4 regions of the Streptomyces sp. NBC_01352 genome follow, and region 2 is predicted to be linked to each of the others. Evidence: riboswitches for the same ligand, from Rfam matches in the RefSeq annotation. Region 2 holds a riboswitch; each other region holds the start of a gene.
What was found. A riboswitch is a leader RNA that binds a small molecule or an ion and turns the genes downstream of it on or off. The one in region 2 is predicted to bind cyclic di-AMP.

Region 1 (5,269 bases), 2.6 Mb from region 2:
GCGGCGAGAAGATCGTCTATACGACGGAGAAGGGCGCGGCCCGGGCTCGTGCGGTGGGACTGGCGGCGGACGTGGTGCCCCTCGGTGCCGAACTCGACTGGCGGCGGTTGCTGGAGCACCTGCACGACGTCCGTGGGGTCCGGCGCCTCATGGTCGAGGGCGGCGGACAGATCCACACCCAGCTGCTGCGGCAGGGGCTCGCCGACGAACTCCAGCTGGTGCTGGCCCCGCTGTTCGTGGGCGACCCGGACGCGCCCCGCCTGTTCGGCCCCGGCCCCTACCAGGGCGGACGCCTCCGGCTGGTCTCCACCCAGCCGGTCGGGGACGTCGTCCTGATGCGCTATGAGCCGACGGCACCGGGCAGCGGGCCGCACGCCTCCGCCGCCGACCACCACTGGCTCGCCCTCGCCTGCGAACTGGCGGCCCTGTGTCCGCCCTCGGACACGGCGTTCAGCGTGGGGGCGGTGGTGGTGGCGGCCGACGGTACGGAGCTGGCGCGCGGCCACTCACGGGAGGGCGACGACCCGGTCGTCCACGCGGAGGAGGCGGCCCTCGCGAAGATCACGCCGGGTGACCCCCGGCTGGCCTCCGCGACGGTGTACAGCAGCCTGGAACCGTGCGCCCGCCGCGCGTCCCGGCCGGCGCCGTGCGCGCGGCTGATCCTGGACGCGGGGGTGCGGCGGGTGGTGACGGCGTGGCGCGAGCCGGACACGTTCGTCGCGGGGGCGGACGGGAGCGGGGTGCTGGTGGCGGAGGGTGCGACGGTCGTCGTGCTCCCGGAGTACGAGGCGGTGGCGAAGGCGCCTAATCGGCATCTGCTGGGTTGACGAGTGCCTGCGGCGGCCTGTGCGGGTGGGGTGGGGGTGCGCGTAGCGCCTTGTGTTGTGTGGGGGTCGGGGACGTGTCGGGGGGTGTCCGTCCTCGGAACGGCGCGGAATCGGTTCCTCATCGAGGTGCCGGTGTTGACGCGCCAACCGCTGCGGGCGGACACCCCCCGACACGTCCCCTTGCCGCCGTGCGCGAGTGCGGACAATCCGGGCAGCCGGCGTCGATGCGACTTCCGTCCCGCGGATGGCGTACACTGAAGACACAACGACGCGGGGTGGAGCAGCTCGGTAGCTCGCTGGGCTCATAACCCAGAGGTCGCAGGTTCAAATCCTGTCCCCGCTACTGAAGGCCGAGGGCCGGAATCCAGAAATGGGTTCCGGCCCTCGGTGTATGTGTACGCCGGTCGGCCCTCACCGGTCGCCCCCCGCCACCGGTCCGGGAAACCTGGGTGCAGTGGTGACGGGACCGGACGTACGTGGGGGAGACGAGTGGTGCGGCCTGGTGACGCGGAGGAGGGGCGCCGCATCTCCAGCCTGCGGGTCGTTCTCCAGGTACTCCCCGTCCTGCTGATCGTCGGGGGAGTCTTCTACGACCTCCTCACCCCGCACGCCTTCACCGCGATCCCCTTCTTCACCGCCGCCCCGCTCGTGGCCGCGCCGGTCTACTCGCTGAGCGGCACCGTCGTGACAGGGGGCGTGGCCCTGATCGCCACGTACGCGGTCCATGCCCGGTACGGACTCGCCGCGGACGCCGACACGGTCACCGAGGTGGTCACCGTGGCCACGGTCGCCGTGCTGGCCGCCGTCATCAACCGTGTCGTACGCCGGGGCGAGGGGCGCCTCGCCTCCGCGCGCGGGATCGCCGAGGCCACCCAGCGCGCGGTGCTGCCCGAGCCCGCCGGACGGATCGGCGGGTTCGACATCGCGGCCCGCTACGAGGCGGCCCAGGCGGACGCCTTCATCGGGGGTGATCTGTATGCGGTGCAGGACAGTCCGTACGGCGTCCGGCTCGTCGTAGGTGATGTGCGGGGCAAGGGGATGGGGGCGGTGGCGGCGGTCTCCATCGTGATCGGGGCCTTCCGGGAGGCCGCCGAGCAGGAGGCGACGCTGGAGGCGGTCGCGCAGCGGCTGGAGCGGGCGCTGGCGCGCGAGGCCACGCGGCGGGGCGGGATCGAGGCCTTCGAGGGGTTCACGACGGCCGTGCTGGCCGAGCTTCCGTACGGGCGCGGCGTGGTGCGGATCGTCAACCGGGGGCATCCGCCACCGCTCCTGCTGCACGTCGACGGCACCGTGCGCTGCCTGCTCGCGCGGGAGGCCGCGCTGCCGCTCGGCATGGGAGACCTCGGCACCTGGCCCGACCGCGCCGACGAGACCGGTTTCCCGGCCGGGGCCACGCTGCTGCTGCACACCGACGGGCTGTCCGAGGCGCGGAACGCCCGCGGGGAGTTCTACGACCCCGAGGCGCGGCTCGCGGGGCGCACCTTCCGTGCCCCCGGTGAGCTTCTGCGCACCCTCGCCGAGGAGGTGCGCCGGCACACCGGAGGCGGCATGACGGACGACATGGCGCTGCTCGCCGTACGACGGCCCTGAGGGTCCGTTGTTACGAGGGGTGATCGGATGAGAGCCCTCCGCATAACAACTGACGCACCGTCAGCACTTGTGGGGTTGCTGAGGCTTGGCCAACTCGCCCGTTTTTCGCCGGTCATGGGTCGTAAGTCCTGCGCGGAAAGGTTAATGATCAAGAGGAACAGCTTGGAATCAGGGCCCCGCGTCTATTAACGTTCGATAACGCAGCGCGGTCGTCCCAGCCGTCACAAGAGTCGGCTCCGTGCGCACGCGCCGAATCCCGCAAGGGAACCGGGGAACCACCAATTGGGGTGAATCGCGCGGAAACCGCCGTGAAGTCACGGCCGGTATACGCGCGTAGGAGACCTTCCTGCTCCGAACCCGTCAGCTAACCCGGTAGGCGAGAAGGAAGGAAAGGAGCACGCCCACGTGGCGTCCAACCGGCCTGCCCCAGAAGCCCCGTTCGTGCCGAGCCAGCGCGACACCGAGACCTTCGGCTACGGCACCTACAGCACCGACGAGGGCCCCTGGACGGAGTGGAATCCCACCGAGGAGTCCCTCCCACCCGTACGTGGCCGGCATCGCGTCGCCAAGCAGCGCGGCGGACTCGCGCGCGGCGGACTCGCCCGCAGCTCCACCGTCCTCGGCGTCGGCGTCATAGCCGCTGTCGGCGCGGGCGGCATGGCCAGCGCGCAGACCGGCAAGCCGCCGGTGTCGATCTCCATGCCCGACCTGCCCAACGTGGGCTCCCTCATCTCCGACGACTCGGACGCCGCCGAGGACTCCACCACCGCGCTCAGCACCGTCAGCGTGGCCGCCGCGGACACCGAGGAGAGCACGGCCGACGCCGGCGAGGTGCTGCGCGCCCGGATCATGGCCCAGGCCGAGCAGCAGCAGGACCAGGTCGAGAGCAAGGCCGCGGCTGAAGCCGTCGCCGAGGCCGAGAAGGCCGCCGCCGACGCGGCCGCCAAGGCGGAGCAGGAGGCCGAGGCCAAGGCCGCCGCCGCGAAGAAGAAGGCGGAGGAGGAGGCCGCGCAGAAGGCCGAGGCCGCGCGCCTCGCCGAGCTGGCCAAGCAGTTCGCGCTGCCGACCTCCTCGTACACCGTCACCTCCACCTTCGGCCAGGCCGGCTCCCTTTGGTCCTCCGGCTACCACACCGGCCTCGACTTCGCCGCGCCCACGGGCACGCTGATCAAGGCCGTCCACACCGGGACGATCACGCAGGCCGGCTGGGACGGGTCGTACGGCTACAAGACCGTGCTCACCCTCGATGACGGCACCGAGATCTGGTACGCCCACCAGTCCTCGATCAGCGTCAGCGTCGGCCAGAAGGTCAACACCGGTGACGTGATCGGGCGCGTGGGTGCGACGGGGAACGTGACCGGGGCGCATCTGCACCTCGAGGTCCACACCGACGGTTCCGGCTCCGGGATCGACCCGATGGCGTGGCTGCGGAGCAAGGGCCTCAACCCCTGACCGTCGTGTTACCCGAGTCCCGGCGGTCCTGACGGCATCCCCCCGACGTCAGGGCTGCCGGTCAGGGATTTACGGGGTTTTTGCGTGTGACCATGGAATCGGGGGATCCTGGGCGGTCGTTGAGGTGAGGTATGACTTCACCTTCGCTTCGCAAGCTCGGTTCCTCGGACCTCGAGGTCTTCCCGCTGTCCCTCGGAGGCAACGTCTTCGGCTGGACCGCCGACGAGGCGGCCTCCTTCGCCGTCCTCGACGCGTACACCGCCGCGGGCGGCAACTTCATCGACACCGCCGACTCCTACTCGGCGTGGGTCGAGGGCCACCGGGGCGGCGAGTCCGAGACCGTCGTCGGCAAGTGGGCCAAGGCGCGCGGCAACCGCGCGGACGTGGTGATCGCGACCAAGGTGAGCCAGCACCCCGAGTACCAGGGCCTGACCGCCGCCAACATCAAGGCCGCCGCCGACGCCTCCCTTCGGCGCCTCGGCACCGACTACATCGACCTCTACTACACGCACTTCGACAAGCCGGATGTGCCGGTGGAGGAGATCATCGGCGCGCTCGACGAGCTCGTGAAGGCGGGCAAGGTGCGGTACATCGGCGCGTCCAACATCTCCCCGCAGCGGCTCGAGGCGTCCCTCGCCTTCTCCGACCGGGAGGGCCTGGCACGGTACGTCGCCCTCCAGCCCCACTACAACCTGGTCTCCCGCGACACGTACGAGGGCGACCTCCAGAACCTGGCCGAACGCTCCGGCCTCGCGGCCGTCCCGTACTACGCGCTCGCCTCCGGCTTCCTCACCGGCAAGTACCGCCCCGGCACGACCGTCGACAGCCCGCGGGCCGGCGGCGCGGCCAAGCACCTCGACACCGAGCGCGGCCGCAAGGTCCTCACCGCCCTGGACGAGATCGCCCGGTCCCACGACGCGCCGGTCGCCACGGTCGCCCTGGCGTGGCTCGCGGCCCGGCCGACGGTGGCGGCGCCGATCGCCTCCGCACGCACGGTCGAGCAGCTGCCGGCGCTGGTGGGGGTGGCGGAGCTGGCCCTGACGGAGGCGGAGGTCGCGCGGTTGACGGAGGCGTCGGCCTGATCTTTGGGCGCGCACGTCTCGGTGTCCGGCGGTGGCCTGCCGGTGTCCGGCGGTGCGCTTCCTGATTACGTCCGATACGGGTTGTACGAGTTGTAGGAGGGATACGGCACCGCCGGATACGCGGCAGGCCCCGCCGGATACCCGTACACCCCGTACACCGGCCACGGCGGCGCGGTCACCGCCACCGGCGGTGCCGTCGCCCGTGCCGCGTGGTCCAGCGCGGGGCGCGCCACCTCCCGGCGCCACCACAGCTCGGCCAGCAGCTCCCGTTCCCGTACGACGAAGTCGGCCTCGGCCCGCCCGCGGCGCCCCCGATGC
Region 2 (5,269 bases):
GTCCCGTACGGCACCGCCTTCGAGAAGCTCACCGCCCTCGCCTACCCGGAGGGCCACCCCTACCACCACACCCCGATCGGCTCGATGGCCGACCTGGACGCGGCCACCCTGGAGGACGCGCGCGCGTTCTTCCGCACGTACTACGCGCCGGGCAACGCCGTCCTGTCGGTCGTCGGCGACATCGACCCGGAGCAGACGCTCGCCTGGATCGAGAAGTACTTCGGATCCATCGCGTCGCACGACGGCAAGCCCGCGCCCCGCGACGGGTCGCTGCCCGAGATCATCGGTGAGCAGCTGCGCGAGATCGTCGAGGAAGAGGTCCCCGCGCGCGCGTTGATGGCCGCCTACCGGCTCCCGGAGGACGGCACGCGCGCGTGCGACGCGGTCGACCTGGCGCTCACCGTCCTCGGCGGCGGCGAGTCGTCCCGGCTCTACAACCGGCTCGTACGGCGTGACCGTACGGCGGTGGCGGCCGGCTTCGGTCTGCTGCGGCTGGCCGGGGCGCCCTCCCTGGGCTGGCTGGACGTGAAGACCTCCGGCGACGTCGAGGTGCCGGTCATCGAGGCCGCCATCGACGAGGAGCTCGCCCGGTTCGCCCAGGAGGGCCCCACGGCCGAGGAGATGGAGCGCGCCCAGGCCCAGTTGGAGCGCGAGTGGCTGGACCGGCTCGGCACGGTCGCGGGCCGAGCCGACGAACTGTGCCGGTACGCCGTCCTGTTCGGCGACCCGCAGCTCGCCCTGACCGCCGTACAGCGCGTCCTCGACGTGACGGCCGAGGAGGTACAGCAGATCGCCAAGGCCCGCCTGCGCCCCGACAACCGCGCGGTGCTCGTCTACGAGCCGATCTCCGGAGAACCTGCCGAGGACGCGGATCCCCCTGAAGACCCCGAGGCCGAGGCCACGGTCGAAGCCGGCGACAAGAACGAGGAGGCGGCCCGGTGACCGAGCTCGCCACGATGGAATTCCACCCCCAGCCCCAGGCCGGCGAGGCCAGGCCCTGGGCCTTCCCGGCGCCCGAGCGCGGCACGCTCGACAACGGCCTGACGGTCCTGCGCTGCCACCGCCCCGGCCAGCAGGTCGTCGCCGTGGAGGTGCTCCTGGACGCGCCCCTGGAGGCCGAACCGGCCGGTCTGGACGGCGTCGCCACGATCATGGCGCGGGCCTTCTCCGAGGGCACCGACAAGCACTCCGCCGAGGAGTTCGCCGCCGAGCTGGAGCGCTGCGGCGCCACCCTCGACTCGCACGCCGACCACCCCGGCGTCCGGCTCTCCCTCGAGGTCCCCGTCTCCCGCCTGGCCAAGGCGCTCGGCCTGCTCGCCGATGCCCTCAGGGCGCCCGCGTTCGCGGACAGCGAGATCGAACGTCTGGTCCGCAACCGCCTGGACGAGATCCCGCACGAGCTGGCCAACCCGTCCCGGCGTGCCGCCAAGGAGCTCTCCAAGGAGCTGTTCCCGGCCACCTCGCGCATGTCGCGCCCGCGCCAGGGCACCGAGGAGACGGTCGAGAAGATCGACTCCGCGGCCGTGCGCGGCTTCTACGAGAAGCACGTCCGCCCCGCCACCGCCACCGCCGTGGTCGTCGGCGACCTCACCGGCATCGACCTCGACGCGCTGCTCGGTGACACGCTCGGCTCCTGGACGGGCTCCTCGGCCGAGCTCCGTCCCGTGCCGCCGGTGACCGCCGACGACACCGGCCGGGTCGTCATCGTGGACCGCCCCGGCGCCGTCCAGACGCAGCTGCTGATCGGCCGTATCGGTCCCGACCGGCACGATCGCGTGTGGCCCGCCCAGGTGCTCGGCACCTACTGCCTGGGCGGCACCCTCACCTCCCGCCTGGACCGCGTCCTGCGCGAGGAGAAGGGCTACACCTACGGTGTGCGGGCGTTCGGTCAGGTCATGCGCTCCGCTCCGGACGGCACGGGTGCCGCGATGCTGGCGATCAGCGGCTCCGTCGACACCCCGAACACCGGCCCCGCCCTGGACGACCTGTGGACGGTGCTGCGCACCCTCGCCTCCGGAGGGCTCACCGACGCCGAGCGTGACGTCGCCGTGCAGAACCTCGTCGGAGTGGCGCCGCTGAAGTACGAGACGGCGGCGGCCGTGGCGAGCACGCTGGCCGACCAGGTCGAGCAGCACCTGCCGGACGACTTCCAGGCGACGCTCTATCAGCAACTCGCGGCGACGGGCACCGTCGAGGCCACCGCGGCGGTCGTGAGCGCCTTCCCGGTCGACCGTCTGGTGACCGTCCTCGTCGGGGACGCGGCGCAGATCAAGGAGCCCGTGGAGGCTCTCGGGATCGGCGAAGTCACCGTCGTTTCGGCGGAGTAGGCGCACGCGCGCGTGGCGAAGCGGGCCAACGCGCGTCCAGGGGCCCTGGTGACCCAAGAGTCACCAGGGCCCCCCTATGTCCGAATTGAGGGAGAGGTTGCCTGTCTGCCCTGTGGCATGCGCTACAAAAGCCGTGATCCGTTTGGGGTTTGAAACTTGGCGCGTTTAGCGTCATGCGGGCTGTCCGTCAGGCACCGCGCCGCATCCGCGGCACCGGGCAGCCATCGCCGAGTCCCCACATGGCGCGAGCCAGGGGAGCCGGGGACCCACACCACAAGTCCCTGGGGTGAATCGGACGCCCGCGCGCATCGCGAGGGGGCCCGTAGGAGACCTTCCTGCTCCGAACCCGTCAGCTAACCCGGTAGGCGAGAAGGAAGGAAAGGATCAGCCACTACATGGCGTTCACCTGCGCCACCGGGAAGCATCGTCGTCCCAGCCGGATGAAGCGCACCACCGCCCGTGCGGCGGGTGTCGCGGCCCTCACCACCACCGGTGTCGTCGGCACCCTGGCCGCCCCGGCGCTTGCCGCCGAATCCGCAGTCGAGCAGACCGGTTTCATCCCCGTCATCTCCACCGGCGACTCGATCGCCGACCAGATAGACGCCCAGGCCGCCGCCCAGAAGCAGGCCGCCGAGGAGGCCGAGGCCCAGCGGAAGGCCGCCGAGGAGGCCGCGCGCAAGAAGGCGGCCGCCCAGGCCAAGGAGGCGCGCGAGATCAAGGAGCGCGCCGCCCGCGAGGCCGAGCGCAAGCTCCTCAACTCCTACGTCGCACCGATCTCCGGCTCGTACGTCTCGACCGGCTACAAGACCGGCGGCGCCGTGTGGTCCTCCGGCAGCCACACCGGCGTCGACTTCCACGCCGCCAGCGGCACCTCCGTCCAGGCGGTCGGCTCCGGCACGGTCGTCGAGGCCGGCTGGGGCGGGTCGTACGGCAACAACATCGTGATCAAGATGAACGACGGCACGTACACCCAGTACGGCCACCTGTCGTCCATCGGTGTCTCCGTCGGCCAGACGGTCACCCCGGGGGAGCAGATAGGCCGCTCCGGCGCCACGGGCAACGTCACCGGGGCGCACCTGCACTTCGAGGCCCGCACGACCGCGGAGTACGGCTCGGACATCAACCCCGTCGCCTACCTCCGCTCGCACGGTGTGAACGTCTGACGCTCGCGCCCGCGAACGTCCCACGCGCGCGTTCCGGCACCGTCTGACGACAGACGGCTCCCGTCCCGAAGCCCCGGCTCCCCGAGCCGGGGCTTTCGGCGTTTCAGACGGCCGTCTGTCCAAAAAATATCCATGGATTCCGGTCCGCCATCGGAAATTCCCGCTGATTGCAATAGAGTCACTGAACACACGTCAATCGTCGACGTTTCACGGGGATTAAAGCGGAGGTCGGTCATGCGTATTCCGGCGCACTCGGTATGCACGGCGATCCGGGACGACATCGTCGCGGGTGTCTACGAGCGCGGCAGCCGGCTCACCGAGGAACTGCTCGCGCGCCGCTACGGCGTCTCGCGCGTCCCCGTCCGCGAGGCCCTGCGCACGCTGGAGGCGGAGGGCTTCGTCGTGACCCGGCGGCACGCCGGTGCGTGCGTCGCGGAACCCACCGAGCAGGAGGGTGCCGACCTGCTGGAGATGCGCATGCTCCTGGAGCCGCTCGGCGCCTCCCGGGCCGCCCAGCGGCGCACCGAGGCCCATCTCAAGGTGCTGCGCGGCCTGGTCCGGCTGGGCCAGGAGCGGGCCAGGCGGGGCAACAGCGAAGACCTGCGCTCCCTGGGGGGCTGGTTCCACGAGACGCTCGCGCAGGCCTCCGGCAGTGCCGCGATGACCTCGATGCTGACCCAGCTGCGCCACAAGATCGCCTGGATGTACACGGTGGAGGCGCCGGCCAACCCGGTGGAGTCGTGGGCGGAGCACGGCGCGATCGTGGACGCGGTGGCGCGCGGCGACAGCGAACGCGCGCGGGCGCTCACGGCGCTGCACACGGAGCGCGCGACGGCGGCGCACCGGCTGCGATTCACCGGCGGCGGGGAGCGGACGGATCGTGTGAGGAACTCGCAACCTCCCGTAAACATGACGGGTCTGCGGCATTAACACAGGCACCGTATACAAAGAGGGGATAATTCGTGGGGGATTATTTCTGCTGCCCGTGAGCGGGAAATACGAAGGGCTCGCCCGATAATTCGGACGAGCCCTTCGCGGCAAACGTGAATTGCGTGCTTACACGGTCTCGGGGAGTTCTTCGAGACCCTCGGAGACCAGCTTCGCCAGACGGTCGAGGGCCACGTCGGCGCCCTCGGCGTCGGAGGCGAGGATGATCTCCTCGCCTCCCTGGGCGCCCAGACCGAGGACGGCCAGCATGGAGGCCGCGTTGACGGGGTTGCCGTCGGCCTTGGAGATCGTCACCGGGATACCTGCGGCCGTGGCGGCCCGGACGAAGATGGAAGCGGGGCGGGCGTGGAGACCCTCGGCCCAGCCGACGTTGACGCGGCGCTCAGCCATGTGATGCTGCCCTTCGGTGTATCAGGTTGTCTAGACCAGTTTCCCATATCGTGAAGCATGCCCGGAGCGGTCCTTCGTCCCGCCCCGCGGCGTCGTCGGACCGCGGCCTCGGTCCGGCTTCTCGTCCTCCACAGACTGCCTCGCGCCGTTGTCGTACGCGAGCCGTACTCTGGGGCCCATGCAGACCTCGTCGGACCGGCACGAGTATCCCGCCCACTGGGAGGCCGACGTGGTGCTGCGCGACGGGGGTACCGCGCGCGTCCGGCCCATCACCGTTGATGACGCCGATCGCCTCGTCAGCTTCTACGAGCAGGTGTCGGACGAGTCGAAGTACTACCGCTTCTTCGCGCCCTACCCTCGTCTGTCCGCCAAGGACGTCCACCGCTTCACGCACCACGACTTTGTGGACCGGGTGGGACTCGCGGCCACCATCGGCGGCGA
Region 3 (5,269 bases), 1.6 Mb from region 2:
GGGCCACGGGTACGCCTCCGTACGAGTGGACGTACGCGGACACGGCAACAGTCAGGGCATGCCGGGCGACGCGTACTCGGCCACCGAGCTGGCGGACGGCGTCGCGGTCGTCCGATGGCTCGCGGCCCAGCCCTGGTGCGACGGCAAGGTCGGCATGTTCGGCATCTCCTGGGGCGGCTTCGACTCCCTCCGGATCGCGGCCCTCGCACCCGAGCCGCTCAAGGCGGTCGTCACCGTCTGCTCCACCGACGACCGCTATGACAACGACGTGCACTACCTGGGAGGTTCCGTCCTCGCGGTGGACATGCACGCCTGGGCGGCCACCCTGCTGGCCCTCGTCTCCCGCCCGCCGGATCCGCGGTACGTCGGCGAGGCCTGGCGGGACATGTGGCTCAAGCGCCTGGAGGAGGTCGCCCCCCTCATCCACACCTGGCTCGACCACCAGACCCGCGACCGCTACTGGCAGCACGGCAGCGTCCGCGAGGACTACGGCGCTATCGACGCCGCCGTCCTCGCGGTCGGCGGCTGGCACGACCCGTACCGCGACACCGTCCTCCACCTCGTCGAGCACCTGCCCGCCGACCGCGTCCGCGGCCTGATCGGCCCCTGGTCCCACCAGTACCCCGACCGCGGTCTGCCGCCCGGCCCGGCGATCGGCTTCCTCCAGGAGACCCTGCGCTGGTGGGACCACTGGCTGAAAGGGGTCGAATCGGGCGCGATGCGCGAGCCGCTGCTCCGTGCCTACGTCAGCGACTCCCACCCCCCGGCCACGGTCTACGACACCCTGCCCGGCCGCTGGGTCGGCGAGCCCGCCTGGCCCTCCCCCAACGTCTCGATGGTCTCGCACGCCCTCGAGGGCACCCCTCTCCTGGTCCGCTCCCCGCAGCACACGGGTGTCGACGCCGGCCGCTTCCTCCCCCTGGGGAACGACGCCGACCTGCCGCCCGACCAGCGGGAGGAGGACGCGCGGTCGGTGTGCTTCGAGTTCCAAGCCGACGAGGAGACCTGGGTGTTGGGGCGGCCGAGGGTGCGGCTCAGGCTGACCTGTGAGGTGCCGCGCGGCCAGGTGATCGCCCGGGTGTGCGACGTCGCCCCGGACGGCGCCTCGACGCTGGTCACCCGCGGCGTACTGAACCTGTCGGCGCGGCAGGGGCGGGACCGGGCGGTGCCGTGGGAGCCGGGCGTCACCGAGGACGTGGAGTTCGAGCTGAACGGCATCGGGCACGCCTTCCCGGCCGGTCATCTCGTCCGGCTGGCCGTCTCCTCCGCGTACTGGCCGTGGATCTGGCCGCAGCCCGACTCGGCGGCCGGCTTCACCCTGGACCCGGAGGGCAGCTTCCTCGAACTCCCGGTGCGCACAAGGGAGTCCGCCTCCGGCATCGCGTTCGAGGAACCGGAGCAGTCCGAGCCGCTCGGCGTCAACGTCCCCGTCACGCTCGACGAACCGCGCCCCGAGCGGCTGGTCGTCCGCGATGTGGCCAAGGGTGAGTGGCGACTGGAGGTCGACCCGCGCTACGGCGGCACCCGCGTGTATCCCGACGGTCTGGAGTTCACCGAGGACGCGCTGGAGACGTACACGATCAACGAGTCGGACCCCCTGTCGGCCCGGGCCCGCTCGGACTGGACGGTCGAGCTGCACCGGCCGGAGCTCGCCTGGCGGGCGACGGTCCGCACACGGTCGGAGATCAGCTGTGACGGAACGGACTTTTCCACCTCAAACGAGGTGATTTGCACGGACGGCGACGAGGTCGTCTTCCACCGGACGTGGGAGAAGCGGATTCCACGGACGGCCGGTTGACCACGAGTTGGGCTCATTGCCCGTTTTGGCCACCCTTGTTCTCGCCCGTGAGTTGGGTCACTTGCGGCCGGCTGCGGCCACACCTCCGCACGCCCGCGTTTCGCCTTGCCTTTCGCGCCAGTTGAGACTTGGCAACCGCAAAGGATCAAGCACCCCAAATGCCTCAGACCAAGGTCATAGCCCTGAAGTGTGAATCAGCCACTTGTTTCGGCCATGTGCTCTCGCATACGTTCCGGGCCTGTCGGGCGGACGCCTAATCCTGCCGCCGCCCACAGAACACTCATCGACCAACACCGCACGGCAGGAGCGGGGGACCCAGGTAAGCGCCGCACCGGACATCACGCCGGAACGGCTAGGGGTTAAGTCGCGCCGCCTCACGGCGGTACGGCCGGGCAGCTCCCGCCCGAACCCGACAGCTCACCTCGTAGGCGCCGGAGAGGAACAGCGCCATGCCCGCAGGCAAGCACCGTCGTACCCGCACCAACCCGCTCACCCGAGGCGTCGTCACCGCCGGAACAGGCGTCGCCGCCCTCGCCCTCCCGCTCCTGGGCGCGACCACCGCGAGCGCCGCGCAGCCGGCCAAGGCCCCCGCCGCCGCGCCGGCCGCGGCACAGGTCAAGTCCGTCACGTACACCACGGTCAAGGGCGACTCGCTCTACGGCATCGCGGACAAGTACGACACTCCCGGCGGCTGGCGCCAGCTGTACAAGGACAACCGCAAGGCCGTCGGCGACAACCCCCGGCTGATCCACCCGGACGTCGAGCTGACGGTCAAGACGGCGAAGAAGTCCGGCACGACGGCCGACAAGGCCTCGACGTCCGCCAAGAAGTCCGCCCAGTCCGTCGCCAAGGCCACCCAGGCCTCCGCCAAGACGTACGCGGACAACCTCGACGGCTGGATCCGCGAGGCGATGGACATCATGGCGCAGAAGGGCATCCCCGGCTCGTACGACGGGATCTACCGCAACATCATCCGCGAGTCGTCCGGCAACCCCCAGGCCATCAACAACTGGGACTCCAACGCCGCCGCGGGCACCCCCTCCAAGGGCCTGCTCCAGACCATCGACCCGACCTTCCAGGCGTACCACGTCGAGGGCACGTCGTGGGACCCGTACGACCCGGTCGCGAACATCACCGCCGCCTGCAACTACGCGGCCGCGCGGTACGGCTCGATCGACAACGTCTTCGGGGCGTACTGAGCCCGACTACCGCTGAGGAAACAGTCTTTCGAGGACGACGGCGATGCCGTCGTCCTCGTTGGACAAGGTGATCTCGTCGGCCACGCACTTGAGTTCGGGGTGGGCGTTGGCCATGGCGACGCCGTGGCCGGCCCAGTCGAACATGGGGATGTCGTTGGGCATGTCCCCGAAGGCGATGGTGTGTTCGGGGCCGAGCCCGAGATGGTCGGCGGCCAGGGCGAGGCCCGTCGCCTTGGTGATGCCGCATGGCTGGAGTTCGACGGTCCCGGGGCCCGACATGGTGACCGTGGCGAGGGAACCCACCACCGAACGCGCCGTGGCCGCCAACTCGTCGTCGGACAGGTCGGGATGGCGCAGCAGCACCTTGCTGATGGGCGCGCTCCACAGGTCGTCGCGCCGCCCGACCCGGACGGCGGGCAGGGTCGGGTGCGGCATCAGATAGCCGGGCTCGATGAGGGTCAGCCCGTCGACGCCGTCCTGGTCGACGGCCGCGTACAACTGGCCGATCTCGGCCTCGATCTTGCCGAGCGCGGTCTCGGCCAGCTCCCGGTCCAGGGTGACCGACCACAGCAGACGGTCCGCGCCGGCGTCGTACACCTGCGCGCCCTGCCCGCACACCGCGAGCCCCTTGCTGCCCAGGTCGTCGAGGAGCGGCCGCACTCTGGGCGCCGGGCGGCCGGTCACCACCAGATGCCGGGCCCCGGCCGCCGCCACCCGCGCGAGCGCGGCGAGCGACCGGTCGGACAGCGTGTCGTCGCCTCGGAGCAGCGTTCCGTCCAGGTCGGTGGCGATGAGTGAATATGCGGTGGGTGCGGCCATGATCAGAGAATACGGATGGAACGCCGCATCGACTCGACGCGAACCGGACGGCTACAGCCTTCACATGCGTTGACACGCGCTCCGGTTAGGGCAGTTGGCGCCCTCACGCGGAGTCCCGTACCACCAGTTCCGTGGGCAGGATCACTCCCGCTGTGTCCTCCCCCGCGATCTGCGCGAGCAGCATGCGGACCATCTCGGCGCTGATGCGGTCGTAGGGCTGGCGCATGGTGGTGAGGGCCGGGGTGACGGCGGTGGCCGCGGCCGAGTCGTCGAAGCCGCCGACAGCGATGTCATCGGGGACCGAACGGCCGGACTGGTGCAGGGCGTTGACGACTCCGGCGGCCATGAGGTCGGAGGCGACGAACACCGCGTCGATGTCGGGCGCCTGCGCCAGCAGCCGACGGGCGGCCTGCTCGCCGCCGGTGCGGCGGTAGTCGCCCTCCACCACCAGCGCCGGGTCGTAGGGCAGTTCCGCCTCGGCGAGCACGTCGCGGTAGCCGGCCAGGCGGTCGGTACCGCCCGGGGTGTCCAGCGGGCCGGTGATCATGCCGATGCGGCGGCGGCCGCCGGCGAGGAGGTGGCGGACCATCTCCTGGGCGCCGTCGCGGTCGGCGGCCGCCACATAGCTGACCTTGGAGCCCAGACCGAGCGGCTTGCCGCAGGCCACCAACGGGATGCCGGCGTCGCGCAGTTCGGCGGCGACCGGGTCTCCGCTGTGGCTGGAGACCAGCAGCACGCCGTCGACGTGGCCCGAGGTGATGTACCGGGTCAGCCGGCGCCGGTCGTCGTCGCTCGCCGCCAGCATGAGCAGCAGCGGGATGTCGTGCTGGGCGAGGCGCTCGGTGCAACCCCGCAGCAGTACGTTGAAGTTGGGGTCCTCGAAGAACTTCTCCTGCGGCTCGGTCAGCAGGAAGGCCACCGAGTCCGAGCGTCCGGTGCTCAGGCTGCGGGCATGCCGGTTGACCACGTACCCGGTCTTCCTGATGGCGGCCTCGACGGCCCGGCGGGCGGCCGGGGAGACGTAGTGGCCGCCGTTCAGGAAGCGGGAGACGGTGCCCCGTGACACGCCGGCCTCCCGCGCCACGTCGTGGATGGTGGGCGGTCGGCGGCGTCCGTTGGCGCTGGTGGTCATGTTCCTCGTTCGTGACGGTGGGGTCGGCGGATGCCTCAGGCCTTGACCGAACCGCTCAGCAGGTCCAGGGACCAGAACCGCTGGATCACCAGGAAGAGCGCGATCAGCGGAATGATCGCCAGCAGACATCCGGTGATGACCAGGGTGTAGAGAGCGGGCTGCGAGGCGCCCTGCGCGAGCAGCGTGTAGAGCCCGAGGGTGAGCGGGAACTTGGTGTCGTCGGCCAGCATCACGTACGGCAGCAGGAAGTTGTTCCAGATGGCGACGAACTGGAAGAGGAACACCGTGATCAGGCCCGGCATCATCATCGGTACGGCGATC
Region 4 (5,269 bases), 1.3 Mb from region 2:
GTCTTGCCGGAGCCGGCGCCGGCCACGATGAGCAGCGGGGTGCCGTGGTGCACGACCGCGGCGCGCTGGTTCTCGTTCAGCCCGTCCAGGAGCGCGGCCGGGTCCACCGCCGGGCGCGGGGCGCCGTCGCGGTAGTACGCGTCCCGGTCCGGCGGCACGTCGAACTTCCCGCCGAACAGATCGTCCGGAACGGGCTCCGGTGCGTGATCGTCGTCGGGCGGCGGGGGTTCTTCCTCGTGGGCCCGGGGGCCCTGGAGGTTCGCCAGGAAGCTGTCATCAAAGAGGCTGCTCATCGCTCTCCGAGTCTAGGACGCCCCACTGACAGCCCGCCGCCACCCCAAGAACTTCGCCCCGTTCGAAGGGTTCTCCGGAAGAACTCCGCAAGGACTCCGGAAGGCTCCCGCAGGGCTCAGAAGCCGAGGATCTTCCAGAGCTGGCCGCCCGGTGTCTTCCTGCCCTCCAGCATCGTGCCGTCCCGGTCCGCGATCGACCAGGCCGAGACGTAGACCTTGCCGTCGTACGGGTCGACGGCCACGCCCGCCGGGAACGGCACCTTCACGCTCGTACGTTTGCCGTGCGAGACCTTCGTCACCCGGCCGGCGAAGAGCTGGCTGACGTACAGGTCGCCCTTGTCGTTGAAGGCGATGCCTCCGATGGAGCCGAAGCCGGACTTCCAGCCGAGGATCTTGCCGGTCCGGGGGTCGACCTTCCACACCCGCGCGGTGGGCTTGGCGGCCTCGCCGTTCAGCTCGCCGACGTAGAGCGTGCCGTCGGGGCCGAGGGCGAGGGAGGTGGGGACGGACTCGTTGCCGTCGTGGTCCGGGAAGACCGTGAAGGGGCGGGCCCTGCCGCCGGGCGAGACGACGACCAGGTCGTTTCCGGCCGCGTCCGCGACGATCTTGCGGCCGTCGGGGAGGGCGAGGACGGCGTACGGGTTGGACTCCAGCGACGCCTTGTGCGGGTTGTGCCGGAACTCGACGGCCGAGATGTCCGCGGCGATCCTCGCCTTGCCGTGCCCGAGGTCCAGCAGCTTGCCGAGGGTGTTCCAGGGCGGGGCCGTCGGGACTCCGGCCTCCGGCGGGGCGTACGTCTCGACGCCCCAGACCTTGCCGTGCAGGGCGGAGACACCGTCGAGGCCGGTCGCGAAGCCGCCGTCCGGGGCGGCGCCCGAGGGCAGCCCCTTCACCACCCTGTGGTGCTTCCACGCGCCCCCGTCCCAGTAGACCTTGGTGAGCGCGGAGGTGAGTCCGACGCACGTCTCGCCCTCGGGCCCCTCCCCGATGCACTTCTTGCCGCCCCGGCCGGCCTCGGCGACGTACAGCCGACCGTGGTCGTAGGAGAGCTGGCGCGGGTTGTCGAGGCCGGTCGCGATCACCCGGACGACCGGTTTGCCGCCCGCCTGACCTCCCTGGCCCGCGCTGGCGGGCGCGACGCCCGCGGTGGCGGCGAGTGCGACTCCTGTCGCGAGTCCCGTGGCGACGAGTGTCCTGCGTTTCGTCATGGCCGTGCCCCTCTTCCCCAGCCACGGCACCGGACCGCGGCTGGGTGGAAGCTAGCGCCCCGAAGGGGGCGGACGTCATCACTCCGGCGAAAATACGCACAAGTCGTGGCAGATCACTCCGGATCGACCACGGTGAGCCATGTCCTGACCCAAGGTCACGAAAATGTATCGGGCATATCGAACATCAACCTTCACAGGGGCCACACCAGTTGGCTACGGTGCCGGACAGGCCGTACGACACCCACCGGCGAACGTCGCCGGGCCGCACGGCCTCCGCCGAGTCCGACGCGCCGCCGCGCGCCCGGAGCCGGGGACCCACCGACCTTGGGGTGAATCGGCCCGAACTCCCTTCCAGGGAAGGGCCGTAGGGCAAACCTTCCTAACCACCCGCCCGAACCCGACAGCTAACTCGGTAGGCGGAACGTGGAAGGAGTCGCCTCCCTTGGCGTCGCACCGCAAGTCGCGCCCTTCGGGCACGCGCGTAGCAGGCATACGGACCCCGGCCCTTGCCACGGCCGCCCTCACCTCCGTGGCCCTGCTGTCCCAGACGGCCAACGCCGCCCCGTCGGCCGACGACAAACCGAGCCTCGAAGAGGTCGAGAAGAAGGTCGACGACCTGTACCGGCAGGCGGAGTCGGCGACCGACAAGTACAACGCGGCCCAGGAGAAGACCGCGAAGCAGCGCAAGCGCGTCGACACCCTCCTCGACGACGTCGCCCAGCGCACCCAGAGCCTCAACGAGGCGCGGGAGGAACTCGGCACCTTCGCCGCCGCCCAGTACCGGACCGGCGCCTCCGCCCCCGACACGGCGACCTTCCTGCTCGCGGACTCCCCGCAGGACTACTTCGACCAGACCCAGCTGATGGGCCGGCTGACCAACCGCCAGAAGGGCGCGGTCGACGACTACGTCACCGAGCAGTCCGAGACGATGAAGAAGCGCCAGGAGGCCACCGAGAGCCTTCAGACGCTCACCAAGTCACAGGGCGAGCTCAAGACCGCCAAGGCGACGGTGCAGACGAAGCTCGCCGACGCCCGCGCGCTGCTGTCGCAACTGACCGCCGAGGAGAAGGCCCGGCTCGCGGCGATCGAGCGGAAGAAGCAGCAGGAGGCCGCGGCCAAGGCGGCCGAGCTGGCGCGGCAGCAGGCGGCGGAGCAGAAGGCCCGGGAGGAGGCGGCGGCTCAGCAGGAGACGGACAGCGGCTCGTCGAGCTCTTCCTCCTCCACCACCACCGACTCGTCCACCGCCACGGACGCCTCGTACGCCACCAAGGCCGAGAAGGCGCTCGCCTTCGCCCGCGCCCAGATCGGCAAGCCGTACGTCTGGGGCGCCACCGGCCCCGAGTCCTACGACTGCTCCGGCCTCACCCAGGCCGCCTGGAAGGCCGCCGGCGTCGACATCCCGCGCGTCACCTACGACCAGGTCAAGGCCGGCACCACGGTCTCCGTCTCCGCCGCCCAGCCCGGTGACCTGGTCTTCTTCTACGACGACATCAGCCACGTCGGCCTCTACATCGGCAACGGCATGATGATCCACGCCCCGAAGCCGGGCGCGTACGTCCGCGAGGAGTCCATTTTCTACGACGGCGAGTCGTCGATCCACAGCGTGGTGCGGCCGGCCTGACCGGACGCCGCCCGGCCGCGGGCGCGGGCCCTGGTCAGTGACCTCCCTGGTTCTCGACACAGGGCCCCGCTCCCGGCTGGGGCTCGGCGTAGACGCCGTGCACCTCGCCGGTCAGCTCGTCCTTCGTCACCCGCCCGGACACGCACACGACGCCCGTGTAGACGGCGTAGTACCCGTTCCCGACGGAGACGCCATGCTCCTCGCCGCAGCCGACACGCCGCAGTGCCGCCTCCACGCGCTGGTCGCTGAAGCGGCCGAACTCCCCGGAGCCGCCTTCCTTCCGGACCTTCGCCAGCTCCGTGAGGATGAGCTCGGCCGACGCCTGCCCACTGGCCTGCTGCTCCGCGCTCAGGGACGCCTGCATGCGGTAGGCGTGGTTGTCGGCGTAGTTGGGGGGCGCGTCGGCGGGCCCGTCCGGCAGGCCTCCGTCCGGGCTCGACGTGCTCGGAACGGGTGAGGAAGGCAGCGCGGTGGGTGTCCCGGCCGGCTGCGCGCACGTCGGCGGGGGCGGGTAGGAGGGCGTCGGGCTGCCCGACTGCGCGGAGCCGGCCTCATCGGCCGCCCCGCCCTTCTGGCTGCCGCACGCGGTCATGGTGATCACCATGAGGGAAGCTGCGGCGGCGGCCATGGCGGCTGATCGTCTGAAGGGCATGGGCAGAGTTTCCCCGCTCGGAGCGCGGGTTGTCATGAGCGGAACTACTCAGACCGTCGCCGCGAAGGTCTTTGCCGCGAAGGTCTTTGGAGAGGCCGAGGATGCGCGACCTCGGCCCGGACCGGCGTCCGGTTCCTCAGGTCCACAGCACCGCGATGAAGATGTTCGCCGTGGTCAGCGCGCCGACCAGCCCGAACAGCCGCTTGTCCACCGTCTCCTCGTCCCGCTGGACGTAGACGAGCCCGAGGATCACGATCAGCAGGGCCAGCTTCACGCCGATCTTGATGTTGTTGACGGACTGGTCGTCGGCCTGGTTGAGGCCGACCAGGACGACGCCGGTGACCAGCATCGTCAGCGCGCCGTGCAGCATCGCCGGGACGAAGCGGGCGGTGCCCTGGCCCATCGCCTTCATCTGGGTGAGGAAGCCGCCGAGCAGCGAGGCGATGCCGATGATGTGCAGGCCGACGAAGAGATGGATGAGTACGTCCATGAGGCCGGAGCCTAATCAGACCCCCGGGCGCCCTCCGACACCGCCCCGTCCCAACCGCCTCTTTCGACCCCGGCCCCGACCCCGACCTCGGCCCCGGTTCCTGCCTCGCCTCACCCACCTCGCCTCGCCGTGGCAGATCTTGCATATATGCGGCCCATAGCACCCGCCCGCCCTCACTGGTCCGGATTCGGCACATCGGTCATCGCTCTGCGTGAAGTCGACGGGGCCGACCGCGGATCACGGTCACATACGGTCACCCGGTGGTCAGCTCGGAGAACTTCCGCACATCGCGTTACCCCGCCGTCACACTCAGGTTTAGCGTCCTCCCTCAGGTGACCGGCTCCCCACCGCCGCCCGGACCAGGGGCGGCAGTCGGCCACCACCGCCGAGAAGGTCCGGCGGCGGTCCGCTCCCCCTGTGCGGGTCGTCGCCGGACGCGTGACCGCCCCCGGGTGGCCGTACGTCCGCTCCGCTTGGCGTTCGTACGGACAGGGCGGTCGTACGAGTCGTACGAAAGGACGTGCAGTCCACGTGGCAGCGCACCGCAAGCCCCGGCAACGCTCGGTCAGCGGCACCAAGGCCCGGACGGCGGCGACGATCGCCCTCGCGGGCGCGGCGACCGCGACCGGCTTCGACGGGACCGGACACGCCGAGCCTCAGCTCACGCCGGCGCAGGTCAAGGCGAAGGTGGACAAGCTGTACCAGGAGGCGGAGGTCGCCACCGAGAAGTACAACGGCGCGAAGGAGAAGGCGGAGGCGGCCCAGTCGCGGCTGTCCAACCTGCGGGACGAGGCGGCACGCAGGACGGAGACCCTCAACTCGGCCCGGGACGCGCTGGGTTCCATGGCCGCCGCCCAGTACCGCGACGGCGGCCTCGACCCCGCCCTGCAACTCGCCCTCTCCGACGACCCCGACCAGTACCTGGACGGCGCCGAGTTCGCCGAACGGGCCGGCAGCCGCCAGGCCTCGTCCGTGGCCGGCGTCCGCGAACAGCTCCGGGAGATC

Region 1: linked by a shared signal. The riboswitch ahead of OG252_RS27150 (M23 family metallopeptidase) and the one ahead of OG252_RS15200 (M23 family metallopeptidase) in region 2 are both predicted to bind cyclic di-AMP.
Region 3: linked by a shared signal. The riboswitch ahead of OG252_RS22210 (transglycosylase SLT domain-containing protein) and the one ahead of OG252_RS15200 (M23 family metallopeptidase) in region 2 are both predicted to bind cyclic di-AMP.
Region 4: linked by a shared signal. The riboswitch ahead of OG252_RS21070 (C40 family peptidase) and the one ahead of OG252_RS15200 (M23 family metallopeptidase) in region 2 are both predicted to bind cyclic di-AMP.

Annotation. Positions count from the first base shown of each region.
Region 1 is NZ_CP108354.1:5,819,603-5,824,871, forward strand. It holds gene OG252_RS27135 (dihydrofolate reductase family protein) at 1-827, shown strand, start outside; tRNA gene OG252_RS27140 (tRNA-Met) at 1,097-1,170, shown strand; gene OG252_RS27145 (PP2C family protein-serine/threonine phosphatase) at 1,320-2,417, shown strand; cyclic di-AMP (ydaO/yuaA leader) riboswitch at 2,655-2,811, shown strand; gene OG252_RS27150 (M23 family metallopeptidase) at 2,823-3,869, shown strand; gene OG252_RS27155 (aldo/keto reductase) at 4,001-4,951, shown strand; gene OG252_RS27160 (PrsW family intramembrane metalloprotease) at 5,017-5,269, opposite strand, start outside.
Region 2 is NZ_CP108354.1:3,241,143-3,246,411, reverse strand. It holds gene OG252_RS15210 (M16 family metallopeptidase) at 1-942, shown strand, start outside; gene OG252_RS15205 (M16 family metallopeptidase) at 939-2,327, shown strand; cyclic di-AMP (ydaO/yuaA leader) riboswitch at 2,543-2,709, shown strand; gene OG252_RS15200 (M23 family metallopeptidase) at 2,723-3,490, shown strand; gene OG252_RS15195 (GntR family transcriptional regulator) at 3,725-4,420, shown strand; gene OG252_RS15190 (HPr family phosphocarrier protein) at 4,547-4,828, opposite strand; gene OG252_RS15185 (bifunctional acetate--CoA ligase family protein/GNAT family N-acetyltransferase) at 5,007-5,269, shown strand, end outside.
Region 3 is NZ_CP108354.1:4,805,458-4,810,726, forward strand. It holds gene OG252_RS22205 (CocE/NonD family hydrolase) at 1-1,798, shown strand, start outside; cyclic di-AMP (ydaO/yuaA leader) riboswitch at 2,074-2,242, shown strand; gene OG252_RS22210 (transglycosylase SLT domain-containing protein) at 2,248-2,997, shown strand; gene OG252_RS22215 (HAD family hydrolase) at 3,004-3,816, opposite strand; gene OG252_RS22220 (LacI family DNA-binding transcriptional regulator) at 3,920-4,948, opposite strand; gene OG252_RS22225 (carbohydrate ABC transporter permease) at 4,984-5,269, opposite strand, start outside.
Region 4 is NZ_CP108354.1:4,564,100-4,569,368, forward strand. It holds gene pcrA (DNA helicase PcrA) at 1-293, opposite strand, end outside; gene OG252_RS21065 (ScyD/ScyE family protein) at 410-1,501, opposite strand; cyclic di-AMP (ydaO/yuaA leader) riboswitch at 1,766-1,935, shown strand; gene OG252_RS21070 (C40 family peptidase) at 1,944-3,122, shown strand; gene OG252_RS21075 (hypothetical protein) at 3,157-3,774, opposite strand; gene OG252_RS21080 (hypothetical protein) at 3,911-4,264, opposite strand; gene OG252_RS21085 (C40 family peptidase) at 4,796-5,269, shown strand, end outside.